DNA from 2 places in the Nocardioides sp. AN3 genome. Region 2 is predicted to be linked to the other one. Evidence: riboswitches for the same ligand, from Rfam matches in the RefSeq annotation. Region 2 holds a riboswitch; the other holds the start of a gene.
What was found. A riboswitch is a leader RNA that binds a small molecule or an ion and turns the genes downstream of it on or off. The one in region 2 is predicted to bind glycine.
Positions count from the first base shown of each region.

Region 1: it holds a riboswitch for glycine, as region 2 does, so the genes downstream of both, gcvP (aminomethyl-transferring glycine dehydrogenase) here and gcvP (aminomethyl-transferring glycine dehydrogenase) in region 2, are expected to answer to the same signal.

Region 1 is NZ_BAAIGC010000034.1:38,468-42,877, forward strand. Features, by position in the region: gene ACYQ1K_RS24175 (double zinc ribbon and FHA domain-containing protein) at 1-197, shown strand, start outside; gene ftsR (transcriptional regulator FtsR) at 202-942, shown strand; gene ACYQ1K_RS24185 (bifunctional nuclease family protein) at 1,020-1,487, shown strand; gene ACYQ1K_RS24190 (MerR family transcriptional regulator) at 1,782-2,309, shown strand; glycine riboswitch at 2,397-2,488, shown strand; gene gcvP (aminomethyl-transferring glycine dehydrogenase) at 2,572-4,410, shown strand, end outside.
Region 2 is NZ_BAAIGC010000020.1:63,679-68,088, reverse strand. Features, by position in the region: gene gcvP (aminomethyl-transferring glycine dehydrogenase) at 1-2,325, opposite strand, end outside; glycine riboswitch at 2,480-2,575, opposite strand; gene ACYQ1K_RS19410 (LacI family DNA-binding transcriptional regulator) at 2,796-3,782, opposite strand; gene ACYQ1K_RS19405 (substrate-binding domain-containing protein) at 3,939-4,410, shown strand, end outside.

The sequences.
Region 1 (4,410 bases), on a different contig from region 2:
TCCTCGATGACGTCACGGTCTCGCGCAGGCACGCGGAGTTCGCGCGCAGCGGCGAGACGTTCACGGTCAGCGACGCCGGCAGCCTCAACGGCACCTACGTCAACCGCGACCGCATCGACCAGGTCGTGCTCAAGGACGGCGACGAGGTGCAGATCGGCAAGTATCGCCTCGTGTTCTACTCGGGGCACGGGGCCTGAGCAGATGGTGACGGCGACGAGTGCGGCGTCCGGGTCCGCGCCCGAGCGCCACACGATCGGCGAGGTGCTCACCCTGCTGCGGCCCGACTTCCCCGAGATCAGCATCCCCAAGATCCGGTTCCTGGAGGAGAAGGGGCTGGTCAAGCCGGAGCGGACGCCCTCGGGGTATCGCAAGTTCTCGCGGGACGACGTGGAGCGACTGCGCTACGTGCTGCGGATGCAGCGCGACCACTACCTGCCGCTGAAGGTGATCGGGGAGCACCTCGACGCCATGGACCGCGGGCTGGAGCCGCCCGCGATCGAGCCGACGGTGCCCACCGTGCCGCAGGTCGCGCTCGCCGCCGACGGGATGCCCCGTGCAGAGTCGTTCCTCCGTCGCGACGGCTTGCGGCTCTCGCGACGCGAGCTGCTGAAGATCGCCGAGGTCAGCGACGAGCTGCTCACCGAGATCGAGGGGTTCGGCCTCGTGACGCCCTCGCGCACCGGCCACTACGACACCGACGACCTCGTCATCCTGCAGACCGCGCGAGAGCTGGCCGACTACGGTCTCGAGCCGCGCCATCTCCGTGGGCTCAAGGCCGCCGCCGACCGCGAGGTCGGCCTGGTCGAGCAGGTGGTGGCCCCCTTGCGGCGTACGTCGGATCCCAGCGCCCGCGCCCGCGTCGAGGAGACCGCCGGCGAGCTCGCGGCCCTCTCCGTGAGACTGCACGCGACGCTCGTGAAGGCCGGGCTGCGTCGGTTCTGACGCCGGTTCCGCGCCCGGCGCCGCAATACCCGAGATGGGCCGTGGCTCGCCCGCGGGGGCGGAGTAGGGTTGATGACGTGCGTGAGGTCGACGTCATGGGAGTCCGGGTCGAGATGCCCTCCAACCAACCCCTCGTGCTGCTGCGCGAGGTGACGGGGGAGCGGTACCTGCCGATCTGGATCGGTGCCGTCGAGGCCACGGCGATCGCGTTCGCCCAGCAGGGCGTGGTGCCTCCGCGGCCATTGACGCACGACCTCATGAAGGACGTGATCGGCGCTCTCCAGGCCGAGCTGCGCGAGGTGCAGATCACCGACGTCCGCGACGGCGTCTTCTTCGCCAACCTCGTGTTCTCGACCGGCGCCGAGGTCAGCGCGCGTCCGTCCGACTCGATCGCGCTCGCGCTGCGCACCGGGACCCGGATCGTCTGCTCCGAGGAGGTCCTGGACGAGGCCGGCCTCGCCGTGCCCGCCGAGCAGGAGGACGAGGTCGAGAAGTTCCGCGAGTTCCTCGACCATGTCACCCCCGAGGACTTCGACGCCCACTGAGCGGCACGTGGCACGCACCGCTGCCCGCCCGAGACCTCAGTCTCAAGTTGAGGGTGAGGGTTGCGACACGCCGGACATGTCTTTGACCCCGGCGATCGCGAGTCCTACCTTGAACTGTCTCTGTTGTAACTCCAACCATGACGTTCGCTCTGCGGAGTGAGGTCGCGGCCCTTCCCCATCGGCGTTACGCTCAACGGAGTAGACCTCACGGAGGACCGCGTGAACGAGCACGAGCAGGAGAGCGGCGTCAACGCCGACGCACTCCTCGCGGCGAAGCAGGCCGATGAACAGGGCCTGCTCTTCACCGACGACGTCTCGCCCCTGCCCAGCGACGCCGGCTACCGCGGTCCGACCGCCTGCAACGCCGCCGGGATCAGCTACCGCCAGCTGGACTACTGGGCTCGGACCGGGCTGGTGGAGCCGAGTGTCCGTGGCGCGACCGGCTCCGGGACCCAGCGGCTCTACTCGTTCCGGGACATCCTGATCCTCAAGGTCATCAAGCGCCTGCTCGACGCCGGCATCTCGCTGCAACAGATCCGCACTGCCGTCCAGCACCTGCGCGAGCGCGGCACCGACGACCTGACCCGCGTCACGCTCATGAGCGACGGCGCCTCCGTCTACGAGTGCACCAGCAACGACGAGGTCATCGACCTGCTCCAGGGCGGCCAGGGCGTCTTCGGCATCGCGATCGGCGGCGTCTGGCGCGAGATCGAGGGCACACTCTCGGAGCTCCCGAGCGAGCGCGCCGCTGACGAGACCGACTCCGGACCGTCCCCGGGTGACGAGCTCGCCGCTCGCCGCGCCGCCCGCAAGATCGGCTGACGCGAGCAGCGCACACCCCTTCGCGCCTGACCCTCGGCTCGTCGATGACGGACCGGGGGTCGGGTCGTCTAGAATGGGTGCCGCTGCAGATCCCGCGTGGGAGAGTCCCTGCTCGACAGGGGCGCCGAAGGGGCAATTCCTCCCCGGAAACTCTCAGGCACCACGACCACGCGGATGAGGCGACTCTGAAGAACGGACCGTCGGCACGGGTCGGGCAACAGAGGGGGAGGGCCGTCCTGATCTCGACGACCCAGGAGTCCCCGTGACCGACTTCCCTTCCCTCTCCGAGCTCGACGGCGCCCTGCCGTTCGTCGATCGCCACATCGGCATCGACGGCGACGCTGAGCGTCAGATGCTCGAGCGTCTCGGCTTCGGGTCCCTCAGCGAGCTCATGGACGCGGCGGTGCCCGCGGGCATCCGTTCGGAGGAGAGCCTCGACCTGCCCGCACCCCTCTCGGAGAGCGGCGTCGCCGCCCTCGCACGGGAGCTGGCGGGGCAGAACATGCCGGGGGAGTCGCTGATCGGTCTCGGCTACCACGGCACGATCACGCCGCCGGTGATCCGCCGCAACGTCCTCGAGGACCCGAGCTGGTACACGGCCTACACGCCCTACCAGCCCGAGATCTCCCAGGGTCGCCTCGAGGCGCTCATCAACTTCCAGACGATGATCGGCGACCTGACCGGTCTCCCGACCGCCAACGCGTCGCTGCTCGACGAGGGCACCGCGGCCGCGGAGGCGATGACGCTGGTGCGTCGGGCGAACAAGAAGGCCGCCGGACCCTTCGTCGTCGACGCCGACGCGCTGCCGCAGACCATCGATGTGGTGCGCACGCGCGCGCTCGCCATGGGCATCGAGGTGGTCGTCGCCGACCTCAGCCAGGGGCTGCCCGAGGGCGATCTCTGCGGCGTCCTGGTGCAGTACCCCGGGGCCTCTGGTCAGGTCACCGACCCGCGCGCCGTGATCGCGGCGGCGCACGAGCGGAACGCCCTCGTGGTGGTGGCGGCCGACCTGCTCGCCCTCACGCTCCTCGAGGCTCCTGGCGAGCTGGGTGCCGACGTCGTCGTGGGGTCGTCGCAGCGCTTCGGCGTCCCCTTGTTCTACGGCGGCCCGCACGCGGGCTTCATGGCGGTCGGGCAGGGCCTCGAGCGGCACATGCCCGGACGCCTGGTGGGCGTCTCCGTCGACGCGGAGGGACGTCCGGCGTACCGCCTCGCGCTGCAGACCCGCGAGCAGCACATCCGTCGCGACAAGGCGACCTCCAACATCTGCACCGCGCAGGTCCTCCTCGCGGTCACTGCGTCGATGTACGCCGTCTACCACGGTCCCGAGGGCCTGCGTGCGATCGCGACCCGCACCCATCGGTACGCCGCCGTCCTGGCCGCCGGGCTGCGCGCCCTTGGCCACGACGTCCGCACGGAGCCGTTCTTCGACACGATGACGGTCTCGGTGCGGGGTCAGGCGGCCGACGTCGTCAGCGGTGCTCGCGCGCTCGGCCTGCACCTGCGGCTGGTGGACGCCGACACGGTCTCACTGTCGACCTCGGAGACCACGACTCGGTCCACGATCACCAGCGTCCTGCGTGCGTTCGGCGCCGGCGCGAGCGGCGCGCCGGCGGTCGACCTCGACGAGCTCGACCGCACGACTCCGTCGGCGCTCCCGCAGGGCCTGGTGCGCACCACGCCATACCTGACACACGACGTCTTCAACAGCCATCACAGCGAGACGCAGATGCTGCGCTACCTGCGCAGCCTGTCCGGCCGCGACTACGCGCTCGACCGCGGGATGATCCCGCTCGGCTCGTGCACGATGAAGCTCAACGCCACCACCGAGATGGAGCCCATCTCCCTCCCCGGCTTCGCCGACCTCCACCCCTTCGTCCCGGCCGAGGACGCCGCCGGCTACCGCCGCCTCGTCGACGACCTGGAGGGCTGGCTGGCCGCCGTCACTGGCTACGACCGCGTCTCGATCCAGCCGAACGCCGGCTCGCAGGGGGAGCTGGCGGGTCTGCTGGCGATCCGCGGCTATCACCACGCCAACGGCCAGTCCCAGCGCGACGTCTGCCTGCTGCCGGCCTCCGCGCACGGCACCAACGCCGCGTCG
Region 2 (4,410 bases):
CGGGATCGGCAGAATGCCGGCTGACCCGTACGGCGCGGCGCTGACCGCACCGATCCCCCCACGACGGTCCGCGTCGGGGTGGTTCACGTGCGTGGGCAGGTAGGGCACCAGGTGCTCGGCGACCGCCACCGGCCCGACCCCCGGGCCCCCGCCACCGTGCGGGATGCAGAAGGTCTTGTGCAGATTCAGATGGGAGACATCGCCGCCGAACTGCCCCGGTTTGGCGACACCGAGCAGAGCATTGAGATTCGCGCCGTCGACATAGACCTGTCCCCCATGCTGGTGGACGAGGTCGCACAGGGCGATGATGCCCTCCTCATAGACGCCGTGGGTGGAGGGGTAGGTGACCATCACCGCTGCCAGGTCCTTCGCGTGTGCCTCACACTTGGCCTGCAGATCCTCGAGGTCGATGGTGCCGTCCTCGTTCGAGGCCACCACCACCACCCGCATGCCCGCCATCACCGCCGACGCGGCGTTGGTGCCATGCGCACTGGACGGGATCAGACACACCTCACGCTGCCCCTGACCACGGTCCACCTGATAGGCGCGGATCGCCAACAGCCCGGCCAGCTCGCCCTGGGAGCCGGCGTTCGGCTGGATCGAGACCGCCGCATACCCGGTCACCTCGGCCAACCAGGACTCCAGCTGCCCGATCAGCTCCAGGTAGCCCGCCGCGTGCTCGCGCGGCGCGAACGGGTGCAGGTCGGCGAACCCGGCCAGCGAGACAGCCTCCATCTCGGTGGTCGCGTTCAGCTTCATCGTGCAAGACCCGAGCGGGATCATCCCCCGGTCCAGGGCGAAGTCCCGGTCGGACAGCTTCCGCAGATAGCGCAGCATCGCGGTCTCGGACCGGTGCTCATGAAAGACCGGGTGAGTCAGGAACACACTGGTCCGGCGCAGACGCTTCGGGATCCCCCCGACCGGGCCCTCCTTCGCAACCTGCCGGCCACCCGGCCCCCCACCCGCAGCCCCGGCAGCCCCGGCCCCGGCAGCCCCGACCGACTCGAAGACCTCGAAGACCGACCGGACGTCCTCCCGAGTCGTCACCTCAGAGCAGGCCACCCCGACGTGGTCCTCATCGACCAGCCGGAGCAGGATGCCCCGCTCTCGGGCCGCATCGACCACCACCGCCGCGCCGCCAGGCACGTGGACCACGAACGTGTCGAAGAACGACCGGCTGACCACCCGGTAGCCGATCGCCCACAACGCAGCGGCGAGCTTGTTGGCGTGCAGGTGGATCCGCTCGGCGATCCGAGTCAGCCCCTCGGGGCCGTGGTAGACGGCGTACATGCTCGCCACCACGGCGAGCAGGACCTGGGCGGTGCAGATGTTCGAGGTCGCCCGGTCACGACGGATGTGCTGCTCGCGGGTCTGCAACGCCAGCCGGTAGGCAGGCCGCCCGCTGGAGTCGACCGACACCGAGACCAACCGGCCCGGCAGGTGACGCTCCAGACCGGTACGCACCGCGATGTAGCCCGCATGCGGCCCGCCGTAGAACAACGGCACCCCGAACCGCTGCGTCGACCCGACCGCGATATCAGCCCCCAGCTCCCCTGGCGAGGTCAGCAGCGTGAGCGCGAGGAGATCAGCCGCGATCGTGACGAAAGCCCCGCAGGCGTGGGCGGCCTCGACGACCGGCGCCAGATCACGGACCTCCCCGGACGAGCCCGGATAGGAGGCCACGATCCCGCAGAAGTCGCCATCCGGCAGCGCAGCGGCCAGGTCGACCAGGCGGACCTCGATGCCGACCGCGGCGGCGCGGGTCCGCACCACATCGATGGTCTGCGGGTGGGTGTCGGCGTCGACGAGCACCCGGTTCGACGTCGACCTCGCGGCACGCCGCATGATCCCGATCGCCTCCGCCACCGCTGTGGCCTCGTCCAGGAGCGACGCGTTCGCAGTCGGCAGACCACTCAGATCACCGACCATGGTCTGGAAGTTCAGCAACGCCTCGAGACGGCCCTGACTGATCTCAGGCTGGTACGGCGTATAGGCCGTGTACCACGCCGGGCTCTCGAGCACATTGCGGCGGATCACCGCCGGCGTGATGGTCGGGTAGTAGCCGAGCCCGATCATCGGGGTCGCGACCGTGTTGCGCGCCGCGAGTGCGCCGAGCTCGCCGGCGGCCTCGCGCTCTGTCGCCGGCGCGGGGAGGTCGAGGTCGCCGGCCATGCGGATGCCGACCGGAACGGCGGCATCCACCAGTGCGTCCAGGCTCTCGTAGCCAACGGTCTTGAGCATGCGAAGCTGGTCATCCCCATCGGCGCCGATGTGGCGGCCGACGAAGGTGTCGCGCGTGGTTGATGGGTCGAGCGGATCGCTCATGAGGGAGGCTCCCAGGTGTCGAGGGACCGCGCGATGACGGCCCCGTAGAGGGGTGACCTCCCCGCTCTGTCATCGATGCCTGAGAGCTTCACCGTCACCTCGACGGCTTGCACCTTTGGCGCAGGACGCACAGGTCCTGACTTTCCAGAGTCGCCTCACCGGAGCGGTAGCTGGGCCTGAGAGATTCTGGGGAGTGTTGCTCCTTCGGCGCCCAGTCGCGTTGCGACCGGGACTCTCCCGCTTCGGCTTGTGCGGCGCACTGTTCAGTTGTGACTCCGTTCGGGACCAGTGGGCCCGCGGTGCCGGAAAGATAGCGTCGATTCGAGCCCCTTCACAAGACCTTGCCGCGACTTCGGAAATTCCTGTCGCGTAGGCAACGGGCCTTTACTCGTTGAGATGTCGTGGACTTTGTAGGCTCTACGACTGACGTCGCCGCCGCGGCTGGACCCGGTCACAAAGCCCGAGGCCTATCAGCCCCGGTCGACCAACCTGGTCGGAACGATGACCGTCCGGGGAGGGCGCACACTTCCGTTCATCCGCTCGAAGAGGAGGTCGCAGACGGCACGACCGACGGCGGCGACATCCTGTTGCACGACCGTGACGGGAGGCTCGACCAGGTCGGAGAGCGGGAAGTCGTCGAACCCGACGATCGCGAGGGGCGGGTCAGGGTGGGCACGAACGGCTCGCAGCGCTCCGACCGAGAGCTCGTTGCGCGCGGTGAAGACAGCCGTCGGCGGAGCGTCGAGGCGAAGCAGCTCGGAGATGGCCTGCGATGCGGCATCGGCCGACGTCACATCACCCACGAGCAGGCGTTCGTCGACCTCGACGCCGGCCCGGGCCAGCGCGTCGAGGTAGCCACGCCGACGCTCGCGAGCCGTCCAGAGGAAGGACCGGTCGGTGAGGCAGGCGATCCGCCGGTGACCGCGGTCGAGCAGATAGCTGGTGGCCGCGAGCGCGCCGTCATGGTTGTCCACGAGGACGGTGTCGACAGCGACGCCAGCCGCGGGCCGGTCGACGGCGACCACGGGCAGGCCGGCGTGGATCTCCGCCGTCAGGTAGGTCTGGTCGTCGCTGGCAGGCATCAAGACCAATCCGTCCACGCGGCGGGTGACCAGCTCGAGCACCTGGTTGCGCTCGCGCTCCTGACTGTCGTCCAGACTCGAGGCGATGACGGCCACGCCGTCCGCACGCGCACGGTCGTCGATGGCACGGAGCAGCGCGGCGGCGAACTCGTTGCTGAGGTCGTGGAGGATGACGCCGATGGTCTGCGTGCGCACTCCGCGGCGCAGGTTGCTGGCGGCGAGGTTGTGTCGGTAGTCGAGCTGCTCAGCAGCGCGTCGGACACGCTCGACCACCTCGGGCGAGACGTTCGGCTCGCCGTTGATGACACGCGAGACGGTCTTCAGCGCGACACCGGCAAGCGCGGCGACGTCTGTCATGGTGGCTCGCTTCCGCATCGCCGATCTCCTGTCTGACAACGATGTCTCGGCACAGCATAGCCATTCGGATGTGACGCTTGACACAGGGCGGAATCGTGTGGCGTACTGTCCTATGACAACGTTGTCATGCCGTCTTCCGAGGCAGACGACGCCGACCAGAGAGGCCACGCCCCCATGACGACCACCACCTTCGTTCGCCGCGCAGCAGCAGCCGGCATCGCCGTGCTCGCGACCTCCACGCTCGTTGCGTGTGGCGGCTCCGACTCCGGGTCAGGCAGCGGCGGCAAGGTCTCCGTCGCCCTGATCACCAAGGACTCGATCAATCCGTTCTTCGTGGCCATGCAGGAGGGTGCGAAGAAGGCCGCCAAGGCCGACGGCGTGAAGCTGTCGGTCGGGGCGGGCAAGGAGGACGGCGACGAGGAAGGCCAGATCACGCTCATCGAGAACGCGATCGCCGCCGGTGACGACGGCATCCTCATCACCCCGAACGGGCCCGGTGTGAACTCCGCGATCAAGAAGGCCCGCGACGCCGGGCTCTACGTGATCGCGCTCGACACCCCGCCCGACCCCGCCGACACCGTGGACATCACCTTCGCGACCGACAACTTCAAGGCCGGCGAGCTCATCGGCAAGTGGGCCGGCCAGA